Regions from separate parts of the Noviherbaspirillum phoenicis genome, predicted to be linked through region 3. Evidence: predicted binding sites of a transcription regulator. Region 3 holds the regulator's gene; each other region holds the start of a gene.
What was found. Region 3 encodes FliA, which starts transcription of late flagellar genes. Its sites were predicted from a motif close to CTAAAGTTTNNNNNNNNNNNGCCGNTA; they were not measured.

Region 1 (6,106 bases), 1.6 Mb from region 3:
TGTCAGATATTGGCGTGACGATGCAGAAGAACGGCACGCTGGAACTCGACACCACCAAGCTGACCAAAGCGCTGGAGACCAACTTCAATGACGTCGCCGGCCTGTTCGCCGCGGCCGGCAAGGCCAGCGACAGCCTGGTGTCCTATACCACCTCGACCGCAGCGACCAAGGCCGGCGCCTATGGCCTGAACATCAGCCAGATGGCCAGCCAGAGCACGGTCACCGGCGCAGGCGTACCGACGCAGCTGACGTTCGCCGCCCCGGACAACAAGCTGTCACTGGGCCTGAACGGCGTGCAAAGCGAGATCGCGCTCAATGACAGCTATGCCGACGCCGGTGCGCTGGCACTGGACCTGCAGTCGAAGATGAATGCCAGCAAGGCCTATGCCGGTTCGCCGGTGAAGGTGGCGGTGGTCGACGGCAAGATTGCGATCACGTCCGACGCCTATGGCAGCGGCTCGATGTTCTCGGTGTCGGGCGCCGCCGCGGCACAGGTGTTCGGCGGCAGCCCGGTATCGGTGGCGGGGCAGGACGTGGCCGGCACCATCAATGGCGCCAGCGCCACCGGCAAGGGCCGCATGCTGACCGCAGGCACGGGCGATGCCGAAGGACTGCAGGTCTCCATCACCGGCGGCACCACGGGAGACCGCGGCACCGTCAATTTCTCGCGCGGCTATGCGTCGCAGTTCAGCGCGCTGGTGGGCACCATCATCGGCGAGAACGGCAGCCTGGATGCGCGCACCAAGGGCCTCAATTCCTCGATCACCAGCCTGCGCAAGCAGCAGGAGGCGGAGCAGAACCGGCTGACCAACCGCGAGGCCGCCCTGCGCAAGCAGTTCACCGCGCTCGATACACAGATCAGCAAGCTCAATTCGGTGAGTTCCTACCTGACCCAGCAGCTGGCGCAGATTGCGTCGCTGTCCAGTTCGTCCAACTGAACATGATGCACCACGATCAGCCCATGCTCGACGACAACCAGCTGCTGGATGCCTACCAGCAGATGGCCGACCTGTCGGCCAGGATGCTGGCCGCCACAGGCGAACGGGAATGGGAGGCGCTGGACGAGCAGGAGCGGCAGCAGGATGCGCTGTTTGCGATCCTGCAGCGGGCCGATGCCGGACAGCGGCGTCCGGCCGACGTGCTGCGCAGGCAGCAGGCATTGATCCAGCAGATACTGGACAACCAGAGCAAGCGCCGCGAGCTGGCGCTGGAGTGGCGCGCAAGCGTCGGCGCACTGCTCGACAGCGTCGACTCGGCCCGGCGCATTGCCAAGGCTTACGGCTAACGCAATTTTCCATGACGGCCCGCTGCCATGGCGGGTGTTCTGCATGAGGCCACCGACTCTGCGCTGGCTTGCCCATGCTTTCTTTCCTCCCCTTCCCAAAGCAAAATTTTTATCAGAATTCCTCTACGCAAACGCTAATGATTAATGCGGATGTGCCGATAAAGAAAGTGAAATTGCAAACAGACCGCGCCGGCAAGGCAACGATGCAGGCGAGCGCAGGCGGCACGGCTGGCCATGGCTTCATGGCGCAGGGACTTCAAGGAGAAAGCAATGTTTGGTTCGATGAACAAGGGCGCAAACGCCTACGCGAGTGTGGGACTGGAAACCGGCGTGGCCGCAGCCAGCCCGCACAAGCTGATCGTGATGCTGTTCGACGGCGCGCTCACTTCGCTCAATATCGCGCTGATTGAAATGCGCGCCAACAACGTGGCAGCCAAGGGCCGCGCCATTTCCAAGGCGATACGCATCATCGAGGAAGGCTTGCGCGCCAGCCTGGACAAGTCGGCAGGCGGCGCCATCGCGGGCAGCCTGGATTCGCTGTACGAATACATTTCTGGCCGCCTGCTGCGGGCCAACCTGGAAAACCGCACGGAAGACATCGAGGAGGCGCAGCGCCTGCTGGGCGACCTGCGCGGCGCCTGGCTGGCGATCGATCCGGAAGCCGCTGCGCGCAACCGCGCCGCGGCAATCCAGCCGCCGGCAGCCGCTGCGCAAGGTTTGCGCGCCTACGCAGTCTGAACCGCGCCGACGCCGGGCTTGGCGGTTGCGCTGCACCATCGCCGCGCTTTTGCGCAGAGCCGCACCGGCGTTTGGTTCCGCTGCTGCAAGGCGCACAGCCATGCTATAAGACAGGCGTGCCGACTTGATGAAAGGTGACGCTATGGCCAAGAAAGAGGAACTCGACGAGGAAACCCTGGCGCTGATTCACTGGTGCATCGAAGTGGAAGGGTTTCTGGTGAAGGGCGGCGCCACGGTGGAAGAGGCGCAGGAGCATATCGAGGAACAGATCGAGTGGTTTACCGACCAGTTCTACGATGGCCTGACGCCCGAGGAAGCGGCAAAGGAAGCGCTGGCCTGACGGCCGGCATCGCCATACGGCGCCTTCATTGAAGGCGCCGTTTTTCTGTGACTTGCGATAACAAGGAAAATTCATGAGACAAACCGCATTCCACGCCGCCGCCGCGCTTGCCGCGCTGCTGGCAGCCGCTCCCCATCTGCATGCGCAGGACAAGGCGGAGAGCAAGGCCGAAGGCAAGACGGAGATCCAGTGGCTGGGCCAGGCCACCACCCGCATCACCACGCCGGGCGGCAAGGTCATCGTGATCGATCCCTGGGTCACCAGCAATCCGAAGACGCCCGAGCAGTTCAAGTCGCTGGAGGCCATGGGCAAGGTCGACCTGATCCTGGTGACCCACGGTCACTTCGACCATTTCGCCGATGCGCCGGCATTGTCGAAGCTGACCAATGCACCCGTCTACGGTCCGGCGGGACTGATGCAATCGGTGGCGGCGCTGGGCATTCTGCCGGCCAGCCAGGCAGTGCGCTTCGGCAAGGGCGGCACGGTGACGCCGATCGGCGCCGACATCAAGATCACCCAGGTCCACGCCGAGCACAGTTCGGAGCTGGCCCACAAGAATGCCGCCACCGGCAAGGACGAGGTGCATGTCGGCGGCGAGCCGGCCGGCTTCATCATCGAGCTGGAAAACGGCTTCAAGATCTACCACATGGGCGACACCGGCCTGTTCGGCGACATGGCCATGATCGGCTCGTACTACAAGCCGGACCTGGTGATGATCCCGATCGGCGGGCACTTCGTGATGTCGCCCAGGGACGCAGCCTATGCGACCAAGGAAATGATCAAGCCGCGCTTCGCCATTCCGATTCATTACGGCACCACGCCGCAGCTGAAGGGCACCACAGCCGAGTACATCGGCGCGCTGGGGCAGGGCCAGGCCAAGGTGTTTCCAATCAGCCCCGGCGAGAAGCTGACGTTCTGACCGGCGGGCAAGGGCGTGCGGCGCTATGGCCCGGGCTGCATCGCCTTAATCCGTCACCTTGCCGCGCAGCGCCTTGATCTGGCCGCGGCTGGACTTGGTTTCCAGCCGTTTCCTTTGCGAGCTGCGGGTCGGGCGCGTTGGCCGCCGCACCCGTTGCGGCACTGCCATCGCCTCGACAATGTCCTGCAGCCGCCGCAGCGCATCCTCGCGGTTCTGTTCCTGGCTGCGATGGGCCTGCGCCTTGAGCACCAGCACGCCGTCGCGCGTGATGCGCTGGTCGCTTGATGCCAGCAGCCTTTCCTTGATGGCTTCGGGCAGCGACGAGGCGCGGATGTCGAAGCGCAGGTGAATGGCGCTGGACACCTTGTTGACGTTCTGCCCGCCGGCGCCCTGCGCCCGCACTGCGGTGATCTCGACTTCGCTTTCCGGTATCGGCGGTGCATGCAGCATGCTCACTCCTTGCTGTCCGGGACGATGCCGCGGATCACATCCACCAACTCACGCGCATAGTGCGGCAGGCCCTCCAGCGTCTGCACCACCACGCTGCGCTCGCGCAGCGCCCACGGCTCGGTCAGCTCCAACAGCGACAGCCGCATGGTGCGGCTGTGCCGCAGCGCCGCCGACTGCGGCAGGATGCCGATGCCGACCCGGGCCTCGACCATGCGGCACATCGCCTCGAAGCCGCGCACCTGGATGCGCAATTCCAGCCGCTGGCCTGCCTCCGACACGATGCGGTTCAGGAAATGCCACAGCGTGCTGCCTTCATGCAGGCCGATGTGGGGATAGGCCAGGGTGTCGGCAAAGGCCACGCTGCCGGCATCGGCCAGCGGATGGTCCGGCGCGGTCGCCAGCACCAGCCTGTCGGTGGAGAAATTGATGATCTCCAACCCCTGGCCCTGCACCGGCCCGGCGGCGATGCCGATGTCGGCCGTGCCTTCCTGTATGCCGCGCACGATGTCCTGGTTCAGCCTTTCCTCCAGCGCCACATTGACCTGCGGATGGCGGGCCAGAAAGGCGCCCAGCACTTCGGGCATGAACTCGGTAACGGCGGTGGTGTTGGCGAAGATGCGGATATGGCCCTTGATGCCATTGTTGTACTGCTGCATGTCGCTCTTCAACCGTTCCACCTGCTGCATGAACTGTTGCGCATGGGCCAGCAGCGTCTCGCCGGCTGGCGACAGCTGCACGCCCTTGTTCTCGCGGTAGAGCAGGCGCATGCCGAAGCGCGATTCCAGCTCCTTGATGCGGTTGCTGGCAGCGGCCAGCGACATGTGGCTGCGTTCGGCCGCGCGGGTCAGGCTCTTCTGTTGGGCAATGTGGATGAACAAACGCAGGTCGGTCAGGTCGAACAGCATGATGGCTTCCAGGTGGGGCAGGCCGATATTTTACGGCGCGCGGCAATGCTTCACGAAAATGATAGCCCCCCTTAGAAAATTGCAGATTGCGCAAGACGGCATCAGACAGCACACTGGCCGCCATTCCGATATGACAGGGAACGCAATGACAGACCATGCTTTCGACCTGCCCCTGCTGCAGCAATGGGTGGGCAGAACCGAGGTGAAGGAAGACCTGATCCAGCCGGCCATGGCGTCGGCGCTGGCCGCCACGCTGGACCAGGCCGCTCCGGCCGCCGAACTGCCGCCGCTGTGGCACTGGATCTATTTCTGGACCGTGGCGCCGGCCTCCGAAGTGGGCGCCGACGGCCATCCGCAACGCGGCGGCTTCCTGCCGCCGGTGCCGCTGCCGCGCCGCATGTGGGCCGGCGGCCGCCTGACCTTCACCGCGCCGCTGGCCATCGGCCGTGAGGCGACCCGTACCTCGCGCATCCTCAATGTCGAGGCCAAGGCCGGCGCCAGCGGGCAGCTGGCCTTCGTCACGGTGCGCCACGAGATCGCGCAGGACGGTCGCATTGCCGTCACCGAAGAGCATGACATCGTCTACCGCGACCTGCCGCAGCCCGGCGCCGCTGCGCCGGCCGGCAAGCCCGCGCCGCAGGAGGCTGCCTGGACGCGCGAGATCGTGCCCGACCCGGTGCTGCTGTTTCGCTATTCCGCGCTGACCTTCAACGGCCACCGTATCCACTATGACCGCAGTTATGTGACCGGCGTCGAGGGCTATCCGGGCCTGATCGTGCATGGCCCGCTGATTGCCACGCTGCTGCTGGACCTGCTGCGCCGCAATATGCCCGAAGCGGTGGTGAAGGAATTCAGCTTCAGGGCAGTGGGCCCGCTGTTTGACATCGAGCCCTTCACGGTATGCGGCCAGCCCGGCGCGGACGGCCGCGTGAAGCTGTGGGCAAAGAACCAGCGCGGCGAACTGGCGATGCAGGCCGAAGCAGTCATCAGCGCATAAGCCCGGCAAGCATCGCAGGGCGCATTGCGCGCAGCGCAATGCGCCGCTCCCGCCGCAGCCCCACCGCGCATCGGCACCGCGCGTTGGCGTCGATAACGACAACAGGAATCCATCATGCACAAACATAACGACCCCTACCAGGACATCCGAGACGCGGTGCGCGCGCTGTGCGCGGAATTTCCTGCCGAGTACTTCCGCAAGATCGACGAGGAGCGCGGCTATCCGGAAGCCTTCGTCAATGCGCTGACCAAGGCCGGCTGGCTGGCCGCGCTGATACCGCAGGAATACGGCGGCTCCGGACTGGGCCTGACCGAGGCTTCGGTGATCATGGAAGAGATCAACCGCTCCGGCGGCAATTCCGGCGCCTGCCACGGCCAGATGTACAACATGGGCACGCTGCTGCGCCATGGCTCGGAGCAGCAAAAACAGTTCTACCTGCCCAAGATCGCCAGCGGCGAACTGCGGCTGCAGT
Region 2 (6,106 bases), 460 kb from region 3:
TCGCGGCCATCGACCGCTTCGGTGACCTGATAGCCCGCGGCCTTCAGGGTGAATACCAGCATCTGACGCAGTGAGCCCGAGTCGTCCACTGCCAGGATTGTCTTCGCCATCGTGATTCTCGCTTCGCTTGTTGTCTTGTTCAGTATCTTGTTGCTCGTTTGGCTGGCTGTCCGGACTCAGAACAGCGTGATGTCGCCGCTTTCCATGTGATGCTGCTCGACGCTGCGCATGAGCTGGCCGTCGAGCTCGCGGCTCTGCATGGCCAGCGTTTCGCGCAGCCGCCCCATCTGCGCCAGGTCGCCGGCGGCCAGCTCGCGCGCGCCGGCTGCCATGCCGGCCAGGATGCTGCGCAGGCCGGCAACACGGCGGCCCGCATGGGTGATCAGCTGGCTGGTCATGTCCTCGAACTGCAGGGCCGTGACCATCGCCCGGACCTGCTGCTCGATGTCGGCGCCGGCCGCATGCAGGCGCGCGCAGTCGGCCGCACCTGCGCCGCGCTGCAGCGCCTGCGCGGCGTCGCCCTGCTCGGCCACCGCCGCGTGCAGCGCGCTGAAGCCGGCCGAGAGGCGCTCTATCGCTTCGGTCAGCAGCAGCCGGGTCTGCGCCAGGTCGGCCTGGACTTCCTCGAGATGCGACATGCCTTCCGTGCTGACATCTGTCAGCAGGCGGCCGAGCTCGCGTACTTCGGCATCCTGAATCGTCATTGAACGTCCACCTTGGTTTGCCACATCAGACACCTAATACTTGATCGCGCCGCCAGCTTCCCGCCGCGCCGTGACCGATGCCGCGGCCGCGCTTGCCTGCGCCGCCACCGTCGCGGCGTTTGGCGGCGTGGCCGGTGCAGGTGCTGGTGCCGGCGCTGCAACGGGGGCAGGAATTGGTGCGGGTGCGGGTGCTTGTGCAGGTGCAGGTGCAGGTGCAGGTGCAGGCGCGGGCATGCCGGCCGTAACCAACGCACCTGCCGGCACCGGCGCCGGTTCCGGGACGGCCGGCGCGATGCCTGCGCCCTGGTGCAGCGCTGGCTCGGCCTGCTTTTCCTCGCTGATATTGAGGGCGCTGCCGCCGTCGCGGGCGGCGCTTTCCTCGGCCTTCTTGTTCATCACGATGATGGAGATGCGGCGGTTGATCGGGTTCAGCGGATTCTGCTGGTCCATCAGCACCGCGGACGACAGGCCCACCACCCGCACCACCTTGCCGTCTTCCATGCCGCCGGCGATCAGCTCGCGGCGCGAGGCGTTGGCCCGGTCGGCCGACAGTTCCCAGTTGCTGTAGCCCTTGTCGCCAGTGGAATACGGCGTGGCGTCGGTGTGGCCGGACAGGCTGATCTTGTTGGGCATGTCGTTGAGCACCCGACCGATCTCGCGCAGGATCTCGCGGGTATAGGGCTGCAGCTCGGCCTTGGCGCTGGCAAACATCGGGCGGTTCTGGGCATCGACGATCTGGATGCGCAGGCCTTCGGTGGTGATGTCCATCAGCAGCTGCTTCTTGAACTGCTTGAGCGTCTGATTGGCCTCGATGGCGGCTTCGATGCGCGACTTGAGTCCCTTGAGCTTGTCGGCTTCGATGCGCTCCAGTTCCTGCTGCATGCCCTTCAGGTCATAGCTTTTCTTGGCCGGCGGGTCTTCGCCCTTCTTGACCTGGCCTTCCTTGCGGGTCAGGTCGCGGCCGCCGCCCTGGATCACGCTGGAACTGTCGCCGGCGCCCGAGCCGCCGGCCATGGCGACCTTCAGCGGCGTCGAGAAATATTCCGCGATGCCCTGCAGGTCGCCCTTGGCGGTGGAGCCGAGCAGCCACATCAGCAGAAAGAAGGCCATCATCGCGGTGACGAAGTCGGCATACGCGATCTTCCAGGCGCCGCCATGATGGCCGCCAGCCACTTTCTTGATGCGCTTGACTACGATGGGGCGCAGGTTGTCGTCAGCCATATTCCGGGTTTTCCGCTTCTATCCTTATTTCGACTTGGCCTGCTTGATGTGCTCTTCCAGTTCCTTGAACGACGGACGCTCGGTGGAGAACAGCACCTTGCGGCCGAACTCGATCGCCAGCGCCGGCGCATAGCCGTTCAGGCTGGCCAGCAGGGTCACTTTCACGCACTGGTACATCTTGGTCGACTCGGTCAGCTTCTGCTCCAGGAGGCCGGCCAGCGGGCCGACGAAGCCGTAGGCCAGCAGGATGCCGAGGAAGGTGCCGACCAGCGCATGCGCGATCAGGATGCCCAGTTCGGCCGGCGGCAGGCCCACCGATTCCATCGTCTGCACCACGCCCATCACCGCCGCCACGATGCCGAAGGCCGGCAGGCCGTCGCCCAGCTTGGCGATGCAGTGGGCCGGCACTTCGCCTTCGTGGTGATGGGTCTCGATCTCGTTGTCCATCAGGTTTTCGATCTGGAACGCGTCCATGTTCCCCGACACCATCAGGCGCAGGTAGTCGGTGATGAATTCGATCATGTGGTGGTCGGCCAGGATGCCGGGATACTTGGTGAAGATCGGGCTTTCCTCGGGCGCGTCGACGTCGCCCTCGATCGACATCAGGCCTTCCTTCCTGACCTTGTTCAGGATCTCCGACAGCAGGGCCATCAGTTCCAGGTACAGGGTCTTGGTGTAGCGCGAACCCTTGAACACGCTGGGCAAGGCCTTGAAGGTCGCCTTGATGGCCTTGGAATCATTGCCGACGAAGAAGGCGCCCACCGCGGCGCCGCCGATCATCAGCACTTCCAGCGGCTGCCAGAGCGCGGCAAGATGGCCGCCGGCCATGGCGAAGCCGCCGAATACCGAGGCCATCACGACTACATAACCAATCAGGACTAACACGTCTTTTCACACTCCGCTTGTTGCGCGCCGCGCCTGCCGCGAGACGGCGTTCGATTTATCAGGGAAACAACCGGAGGCGCCTTCCGTCGTCGCAACAGTCGATCCGGGACGCCTCTGCATGCGGTAACGGCATGGGCGCGAAAAACTTGAGAAGAGGAAATATTGTGATTGTCTTTTTACATGGTCCAGCCATACAGCAACGGTCCACCCGGACGGGTTGGCCTCTTGATCTGCGGCGCCGCGCCCGGCACGATGAACTCATGCGACAGCAAGAGCGTACCCGGCCGCATCTCGGCGCGCGCCTTGGACCACAGCTGCGGCATTGCCGCCGGCGACAGATAGGCAAACACGACGTCGTAATCGGCAAAGTCGAGCGCCTGGTAGTCGCCGCGCAGGAAGCGGCATCTGGCGCCGGCACGCTTGCGCAAGCGGCTCGCCAGCCAGGGCAGCGGCGCCAGCTCGATGCCTTCGACCTGGCAGTCGGGACGGCGCGCCGCGATATCCAGCACCAGCCCGCCCAGGCCGCTGCCGATGTCGATGATGCGCAAAGGCCGCTTTGGCAGTTCCATTGCCACCGCATCCCAGGCCGCGCTGCCCGACGCATAGAACGGCACCTGGGTGCGGAAGGTCGACCAGTACAGCGCCAGCATGGCAAGGAAGATGGCCAGGAACAGCCAGGGCGGCAATTGCAGCGCCTGCAGCGCCAGCGCCGCCGGCAGGAAGAGGAAATGCATCAGGTGCCACCATGGCGCCTGCCCGCGCCAGCGCGACAGCATCGCGGCCAGCGCGCCCTGCAGGAAGGCGGCGGCAAGCGGCGCAAGCGCAATGCCCGAGCGGCCCAGCAGCAGCCATCCCAGGCCGGCCAGGCCGAGCGCCGCGAACTGGATCAGGAGCGCCTGCACCGACGGCAGGCGCAGCAGGCGCCGTGACTGCGGCTGGGGCGCGGAGGAAACAGCCATCAGGCCGTGCCGGTCAGGCGGCGGCCAGCGCGTCGTCGCGCGCCTTCTTGGTCTTGCCGGCGCGCGAAGGCATGTGGCACAGGCCGCAAGCATAGCCGTGGTTGAGGTCGAAGCTGTGGGTGACGAAGTCGCCGCCGCATTCGCAGCATTTGGCGGTGGTCAGCATCTGGCTGTCGAAGAAGCGCACCAGGGTCCAGGCGCGGGTCAGCGACAGCAGCGGCTCCTCGCCCGGCTGCGCCGGCATCTGCTCAAGATAAAGCTGGTAGGCCTTCATCACCGCCTCGATGCCGGAAAGCCCGGCATACTGGGTCATGTAGCGGTGGATGTTGATGAACAGCGAGGAATGGATGTTGGGCTGCCAGGTGATGAACCAGTCGGTGGAAAACGGCAGCATGCCCTTGGGCGGCGATACGCCCTTCAGTTCCTTGTAGAGCTTCAGCAGCCGCTCGCGCGACAGCGAGGTTTCCAGTTCCAGCAACTGCAGCCGGGCGCCCAGCTTGATCAGTTCGATCGCCAGACCGATTTCCTTTGCTTCCGATACCAGACTCTTGTTTGCCATGTCCTCGTCTCCTGAAAGTGGGCGTCGTTGCGATCAGTTGATTTCTTCGACCGGCTGGCCTGCCATCAGGATGGCGGCGTGGGTCTGGGACAGCGAACGATCCTTGCTGTGCGAGGTCAGCATGCCGAGGATGGCGGTGTCGTCGAAGCGGAAGCGGGCCAGCATCAGGTTGGCGCTGGCCAGCTTGAGCAGCTGCGCATTGCTCAGGGTTTCGAGCAGCGAGGCGATTTCGGCGCTGATGCCAAGACGGTAGATGGCGCAAGCCTTGTCGGCGCGGATCATCTGCTGCGCCAGCATCAGGTAGTTCAGATTTGCGTCGCGAATCTCAGCCATCATGTCATTGGTATTCATTGCCGTTCTCCTGTCCGTTTTGCCGGTTGCCCGGTTGCTTTGCCGATGGACGAAGTATGTGCGCAATGATTCCTATGGGAAATAAGCTGGAATCTGTATTTCTAGTGAGAACTATTCTGGCGAGGCTGTAGGCTTTTGTCTTACAAGACGCCAGCGCCACCCTCCCCGCACCGGGGAAACGGTGCAGGGAACGGCGTCTTGCAAGGGAGAAAGTGCGGGAACGGCCCCAAGGCGGGTTGGCAGTATCGGCTGCAACGGACGGGCGATTCGCTTTCTTTCTGTTGTTTTTGTGCTGCTGTGTTGCTCTTGTAGCCATTTACGGCAGCGGTTTGGCCAAATTTAGGGTCCGCGTGAAAATTTTTTCAATTTTTTTTGCGGGGCCCTTCGGCCTTGGCTACAGAGAGAGTAACGGCGGCGCAGGCAGGGAATTTAGGGGCAATGTGAATATTTTTTAACGCCCTTCCCGGTCACCCTCAAGCCTAGCCCTGCGGCAGGTCCAGCCTGAAGATCGAGCCCTCGCCCGGCGCGCTGTGGACGCTGATCTTCCCGCCATGCGCTTCGACCAGCTGGCGGGTGATGTACAGGCCCAGCCCCAGGCCGTCGGCCGACTTGCCGCCGCCGCCGCGCTCGAACTGCTGGAAGATGCGCTGCTGGTCCTGCTCCGAGATGCCGATGCCGTGGTCGCGCACTTCGATGCGTGCGCCTTCCGGCGTGGCGCTCAGGCCCACCTCGACCGGCTTGCCGCCGCCATAGCGCAGGGCATTGGTGAGCAGATTGACGACCACCTGCTCGATGCGGAATTCATCCCACCGGCCCTCCACCGGCTGCGGCGCATGCAGCGTGATGCAGCTGCCCACGGCCAGGGCCTGCTGTTCGAGGTCGTCGATCACGCGCCGCAGCAGGCCGGCCAGCTCGACCTGCGCCGGCCGCACCGACAGCGTGCCGCTGCGGATGCGCGAGACATCCAGCATGTCGTCGATCAGCCGCACCATGTTGCGTATCTGCCTGTCGTCGCGCGCCACCATCTTGCCGAGCTGCTCCGGCGTGAAGGCGGCCAGATTGCCGCGCTCGATCTGCATCCTGCGCAACTGGGTTTCGAGGAACAGCGTGTTCAGGGGCGTGCGCAGCTCATGCGCCACCACCGACATGAAGTCGTCGCGCATCTTGACGGCGCGCTCCAGGTCCAGCTGGGCCGCATTGAGCTTTTCCAGCAGCGCCTGCTGCTCGCGCCGGCTCTGCTCCAGGGCTTCCACCTGGCGCCCCATCGCGCTGCGCTGTCGGTACATGTCGACGAACACAGCGACCTTGCTCCTGACCGCATAGCCGTCCAGCGGCTTGTGCAGGAAATCGACCGCGCCGGCCTCGTAGCCCTTGAACGCATGATTGAGTTCACGCCCGGCGGCGCTGACGAAGACGATCGGGATACG
Region 3 (6,106 bases):
ACACCAGCCAGCGCTCCTGGCTTTCCGGCTCTTCCTCGTAGCGTTTGCGCGCCATGAGCGGTTCAGGCGGCCCAGGCCGCCATGCGGTCCTCGATCAGCCGCGGGTTCTCGCCGGCGGCCAGGCCCGCCATCACTTCCACCAGCATTTCGCGCCGCCCCACTTCATTCTGCACCTGCGCCTTGAGCTTGCCGGCGATCGGTAAAAACAGCAGGTTGGCCAGGCCCACGCCATACACCGTGGCGACGAAGGCAACCGCGATGCCGGCGCCGAGCTTGCCCGGGTCGCCCAGGTTTTCCATCACCTGGATCAGGCCCAGCACCGCACCCAGGATGCCCACCGTGGGCGCATAGCCGCCGGCCGACTCCCAGACCTTGACCACGGCGCGCTCGCGCCGCTCGTAGATGTTGATGTCCTGCTCCAGCACCAGCCGCAGACGGTCGCCGTCGGTGCCGTCGACGATCATGCGCAAGCCCTTCCTGATGAAGGGATCGGTCTCGCGCTCGCAATGGCGCTCCAGGCTCAGCAGGCCTTCCCGGCGCGCGCTGTTGCTCCAGAAGACGAAAGAACGCGACAGCCGGGCATGGTCGTCGCCCGGCGGCAGGAAAGCATGGCGCGCCATGCGCAGGGCGGCGATGAAGTTGCGCAGGCCGGACTGCATCAGCACCGCGCCCAGCGTGCCGACCACCACGATCAGGAAGGCCGCCGGCTGCACCAGCGAGCGGGCCTGGCCGCCTTCGAGCATCTGGCCGGCGGCGATCCCGCCCACGGCCAGCAGCAGACCGGCTAGGCTACCCCAGTCCATGCCTGCTCCCGGAGTCTGGCGCGCATGCGCGCTACGGCCTGGCTATGGAGCTGGCAGACCCGCGATTCGGACACGCCCATGATGGCGCCGATTTCCTTGAGGTTCATCTCCTGCTCGTAGTACAGGCCCATCAGGATCTTCTCGCGCTCGGGCAAGGCCTCGATGGCCTCGATGACGGCGCTGCGAAAGCCCGTGTTCATCAGCGCCTGCAGCGGATCGGCCGAGCTGTCGGTGCAATAGCGGTCCAGGAAGTGCTCGCCGGCCTCGCCGTCCTGGAAGTCCTCGTAATAGACCAGCTGGTGGCCGCCGGCGTCGGCCAGCATGTCCTGGTATTCCGCCAGCGACATCTTGAGCCGCGCCGCCACTTCGCTTTCGGTCGGCGCTCGGCCGAGCTTCTGCTGCATCTCGGTCATCGCGACCTCGATCTTGCGCATGTTCTGGCGCATGTTGCGCGGCATCCAGTCGCTGCTGCGCAATTCATCCAGCATGGCGCCGCGGATGCGCTGCACCGCATAGGTCTCGAACTGCGCGCCGTGGGTTTCCTCATAGCGGCTGATCGCGTCCAGCAGGCCGATCATGCCGGCCTGGATCAGGTCGTCGACCTCGACGCTGGGCGGCAGCTTGGCGCGCATCAGGTGCGCCAGCTTCTTCACCAGCGGCGCATGCTGCGTCAGCAGGTGGTTGCGGTCGGATTTTCCTTGTACGGTGTACATGTGCTTCAAGCCCCGATGGTGGCGCCGCAGGGCAGCGCGCTGCGCCGGCCGCCCGCCTGCATCGCGCAGCGGGAAAAGCGGCCAGCCAGGTCGCGGAACGCCACGGAGGCGCCCGCCAGTGGAAATGCGTCGATTACAGTGCGGCCCAAACGGGTGGCCCGCACCAGGTGCTCGTCGTGCGGAACCGACCCGATGGATTGCAGCTCCAGCGCCAGGTAACGTCGGGCGGCGGCTGCGATGTTCCTGTAGATCATGCCGGCGCGCACGATGCCGGCACCGGTCACCAGCACGCTGACAGGGCGGCGGCCATACCGCTCCGACACCCGCTTGATCAGCGCATAGGCGGCGGTGATCGATTCCGGGCTGTCTTCGACCTGCACCACGATGTCGCCCTCTCCCATGGCCTCCAGCGGCAGCGCGTTGGCGGCGTCGAGTTCGGCATCGACCAGCACGATGTCGTTGTCCAGGGACAGTCGGGCAAACAGCGCCGACAGATGTTCGCGCTCGAAGGCGTTGGTGCTGCCGCGCGCCATCACGGCGATGCCAAAGCCCTGCGGCATTGGCAGCACCACGTCCGCCAGGCGCGCCTCCGCGCGCGCCGCCTGCAGCAGCGTGCCGCCGTGCATGCGGTCCAGCCCCGCGCCCACGCCGCGCGCGGTGGCGCAGGCGTCGAGCAGCAGCACGCCGCTGCCGGCGCGGGCCAGCGAGGCGCCCAGGTTCAGCAGCGTGGCGCTCTTTTCATGGTCGGGCGTGGCTGACAGGAAGGTCAGCACCCGCGGCGCCGGCTTGGCGACCATGCGGCGCAGGCCCTCGGCCTGGTCGATGCGGATGCTAGCCAATTGCCACCTCGCGCAGCGACTGGTCATTCATCATGCGGGCGGTGTTGCCGATCACCAGCGGCAGCTCGTCGTCCTGGTACTGGAACGGCGCGGTCTCGCGCTTCATCTTGAAGGCCCGGTCGATCAGGAAGTTGGGCCGCGCCAGGTGCAGGTCTTCCGGCACCCGCTGGCCATTGGCGATGTATTGCAGCTGCAGCTTCTGGCGGATGATCACGTCCAGCACGCTGCCGATGGTGGCTGCCTCGTCGAGCTTGGTGATGATGGCGCCGGCCAGGCCGTTGCCCTTGTAGGCGCGCACCACTTCATTGAGCGTCTCGCCGGTGGAGGTGGCCGACATGCACAGGATGCGCTTGACCGGGGTATCGGCGCCGGACAGCATCGCCACCTGCTCCGCCACCATCTGGTCGCGCTGGCTGGCGCCGGCGGTGTCGATCAGCACCGTGTGCTTGTTCTTGAGTTCAGACAACGCGATGCGCAGGTCGGCTTCATCCTTCACCGAATGCACCATCACGCCGAGGATCTTGCCGTAGATGCGCAGCTGCTCGAAGCCGCCGATACGGTAGCCGTCGGTGGTGATCAGGGCCAGCTTGCCGGCGCCGTGACGCATCACGCAGCGCGCCGCCAGCTTGGCGGTGGTGGTGGTCTTGCCGACACCAGTGGGGCCAACCAGCGCGAACACGCCGCCGTTGTCGAGGATGGCGTTTTCATCGGGCGCGGCCGACAGGTTGCGCATCAGGACGCCCTTGATCCAGGCCATGCCGTCGACGCCGTCATGCTCGGGCAGCTTTTCGGTGAGATAGCGCGCCAGGCTGGCGGAAAAGCCGGCGGCCAGCATTTCGCGCATCACGGTGGCCTTCATCGGTTCGCGGCGATGCTGCGCGCCCCAGGAAATCTCGGCCAGCTGCGCTTCCATCATGCTGCGCATCGAGCGGAGTTCTTCCATCATCTGGCGCATTTCGGCCTGGCTGTTGTCAGGTGCAGCGGCAGCCGTGACGGCGGCTGGACGCGGCTGCGGCGCGCTCTGGCGCTCGATGGGCGCGGGCGCAGCGGCCACGGGCGCCGGCTCGGCTACGGGAGTCGGGCGCAGGCGCTCGAAGGCGCTGGCGGCCGAACCATTGCGCACCTGAGGCTGCGCGGGCGCTGCAGCCCGTGCCGGAGCGGCCGCCGGCGTGGGTGCGGGTGCCGGCGCTGCCGCCGGCAGGCGCTTGCCAGCCAGCGCTGCCACCAGCGGTTGCGGCAGCACTTCCTTCTCCACCGCCGGCTCGGCCAGGGACGCCATGTCGGCGCTGGCCAGGGCCAGCACCTCAACGCTGCCATTGACCGTGCGGTTGGACAGGATCACCGCGTCGGCGCCCAGGGCGTCGCGGACCATGCGCAGTGCCTCACGCGATGTCTGGGCAGAGAATTTCTTGACGTTCATGCTTGGCCTCCCACAAGGGCAGTCACTTTGATGTTCTTGGCGGGCGGCATTCCGGCCAGCGACGGCAACCTGATCCCGTACACGCCGCTGCATGCCGTCGGTCCAGTGTCTGCATGAAAGTCGCTCTTAGCCAATGCCGCTCCTGTGGTGTGATCCGGCGCCGGTGCGGCGCAGGGGTTTCTTACAGGACAGATTATTGGGGATCACATAGAAGTTGCATCCGGGGAACAGGAGGGGTTTATGGGCCTTTTTCGTCGGCGGAGGCGCAATTGCCCTTGCCGTTGCCGTTGCCCTTGCCGTTGCCGTTGCCCTTGCCGTTGCCATTGCCGTTGCCGTTGACGTTGCCGTTGACGTTGACGTTGACGTTGACGTTGCTTTTGAAGTGGCCGTAGCCGTTGCCGTTGCTTTTGAAGTGGCCGTTACCGTTGACGTTGCTTTTGAAGTGGCCGTAGCCGTTGCCGTGAAGTCCTGTTAAGCCCGCCGTGTCAGCGGTGCCCGGAGCGGGAAAAGGTGCGGCGTCTGTCTGAGCCAAGCGCAGCTTGGCGAGTTTAGCCGCGCCCCGCTCCATGCACCGCCGACACGGCGGTACACAGACGGGGACCCTAACGGCAACGGCTACGGCCACTTCAAAAGCAACCGCAACGGCAACCGCAGAAGCAACCGCGCCGGCAGCGGCCCCTGCCCCCCTTTAAATCACCGCCTCGATCAAAAACGGCCCCTTCCTCCCCACCGCCGCCCGCAACGCATCCGCAAACCCCTCCGCCGTCTCCACCCGCACCGCCTCCACTCCCATCCCCTGCGCCAGCCTCACCCAATCCAGCGCCGGCTGATCCAGGTTCAGCATGCGGCTTGCATTGGTGCCGGCCTCGCCCGCGCCGACCTGCTTCAGTTCGCCATGCAGGATCGCATAGGCCCGGTTGGCATAGATGATGGTCACCACGTCGAGCGATTCGCGTGCCTGGGTCCAGAGCGCCTGTACGGTGTACATGCCGCTGCCGTCGGCTTCCAGGCTGATGACCTTGCGGCCCGGACAGGCAATGGCGGCGCCTGCCGCCATCGGCAGGCCCAGGCCGATGGCGCCGCCGGTCAGTTGCAGGTAGTCATGCGGCGGCAGGTTGCGGGTGTGCTGGAACAGGCTGCGGCCCGAACTGACCGATTCGTCGCAGAGGATGGCCTGCTCCGGCATCAGCGCCGCCAGCGCGGTGGCGATCGCCACCGGGTTCAGCGCGCCGGTGGGCAACGCCGGGCGTGACACCGCCGGGAGGTCCAGGACCAGGCCGGACGGCACATCGAGCTCGTCGGCCAGCCAGGTCAGCGCATGCGCCAGGTCGTCGCCAGGGGCGGCCAGTTCCAGCACGGTGCACTGCGGCGGCGCAATCCGGCTTGGCTTGCCAGGGTATGCAAAGAAGGCGACCGGCTCCACCGCGCCAAGCAGGATCAGGTAGTCCACATCCTGCAGCGCCGCCAGTGCCTGGTCCACCGGGTAAGGCACCCGCTCGATGTCCAGGCGGCCGGCGCCGCGCTCCAGCCTCGCATTGGACTGCTGGGCCATGAGGCGCACGCCACAGGCGCTGGCGATGCGGCCGGCGGTGCGCATGGGCTGCTCGCGCAGCGCGGCGCCGGAGAGCATCAGCACCACGCGCTTGCCGCTGCGGATCGCCTGCACCGCATCCCGCATTTTTTCCGGGACGACGTGCCGCCGCGGCGGCAGTTCGCGCAGCGGCTGCAATGGCGCCTCCGTGGTGTTCCAGGCCGCGTCGGCCGGCAGGATCAGGGTGGCGATGCGGCCGGCCGCGGAGCGCGCCTGCGCCACCGCCTCGGCGGCAAAGGCGGAGACATGGTCGGCGTCGGGCACGGTCTTGACCCAGTGCGACATCGGGCGCGCCAGCATCTCGATATCGGTCGTCAGCGGCGCGTCATACTGCAGGTGATAGGTGGCATGGTCGCCGACGATATTGACCACCGGCGAATTGGCGCGGCGGGCATTGTGCAGGTTGGCCAGGCCATTGGCCAGGCCCGGCCCGAGGTGCAGCAGGGTCGCCGCCGGCTTGTCGGCCATGCGGGCATAGCCGTCGGCCGCGCCGGTGACCACGCCCTCGGAAAGGCCCAGCACGCAGCGCATCTGCGGCTTGCGGTCCAGCGCCGCGACGAAATGCATTTCAGAAGTGCCAGGATTGGCAAAGCAGGTATCGACCCCCGCAGCGAGCAGGGTGTCGCAAAGTGCGTCAGCGCCATTCATACAAAGATCCTATACAGCGAAAAATGTCGTTCAGATGGAAGGTCCGGGCCAGGCCAGCGGCACGCACGCAGGGCCGTCAGGCCACCGCGCGC

Region 1: fliS (flagellar export chaperone FliS) is a predicted target of FliA. The motif match lies at 1,420-1,446, and genes of this name have one in related genera.
Region 2: motA (flagellar motor stator protein MotA) is a predicted target of FliA. The motif match lies at 2,935-2,961, and genes of this name have one in related genera.

Annotation. Positions count from the first base shown of each region.
Region 1 is NZ_JBDFLX010000001.1:104,415-110,520, forward strand. Features, by position in the region: gene fliD (flagellar filament capping protein FliD) at 1-938, shown strand, start outside; gene ABC383_RS00475 (flagellar protein FliT) at 941-1,285, shown strand; gene fliS (flagellar export chaperone FliS) at 1,556-2,023, shown strand; gene ABC383_RS00485 (hypothetical protein) at 2,166-2,363, shown strand; gene ABC383_RS00490 (metal-dependent hydrolase) at 2,437-3,282, shown strand; gene arfB (alternative ribosome rescue aminoacyl-tRNA hydrolase ArfB) at 3,328-3,732, opposite strand; gene ABC383_RS00500 (LysR family transcriptional regulator) at 3,735-4,637, opposite strand; gene ABC383_RS00505 (HTD2 family dehydratase) at 4,783-5,634, shown strand; gene ABC383_RS00510 (acyl-CoA dehydrogenase family protein) at 5,749-6,106, shown strand, end outside.
Region 2 is NZ_JBDFLX010000001.1:1,237,644-1,243,749, forward strand. Features, by position in the region: gene ABC383_RS05615 (response regulator) at 1-110, opposite strand, end outside; gene ABC383_RS05620 (chemotaxis protein) at 177-704, opposite strand; partial or broken gene motB (flagellar motor protein MotB) at 987-1,925, opposite strand; gene motA (flagellar motor stator protein MotA) at 1,950-2,810, opposite strand; gene ABC383_RS05635 (class I SAM-dependent methyltransferase) at 2,987-3,769, opposite strand; gene flhC (flagellar transcriptional regulator FlhC) at 3,783-4,328, opposite strand; gene flhD (flagellar transcriptional regulator FlhD) at 4,362-4,679, opposite strand; gene ABC383_RS05650 (hybrid sensor histidine kinase/response regulator) at 5,159-6,106, opposite strand, start outside.
Region 3 is NZ_JBDFLX010000001.1:1,702,009-1,708,114, forward strand. Features, by position in the region: gene motD (flagellar motor protein MotD) at 1-55, opposite strand, end outside; gene ABC383_RS07710 (flagellar motor protein) at 63-803, opposite strand; gene ABC383_RS07715 (RNA polymerase sigma factor FliA) at 785-1,516, opposite strand; gene ABC383_RS07720 (MinD/ParA family ATP-binding protein) at 1,522-2,355, opposite strand; gene flhF (flagellar biosynthesis GTPase FlhF) at 2,348-3,775, opposite strand; gene ABC383_RS07730 (hypothetical protein) at 4,014-4,343, opposite strand; gene ABC383_RS07735 (acetolactate synthase large subunit) at 4,464-6,014, opposite strand; gene ABC383_RS07740 (acyltransferase family protein) at 6,091-6,106, opposite strand, start outside.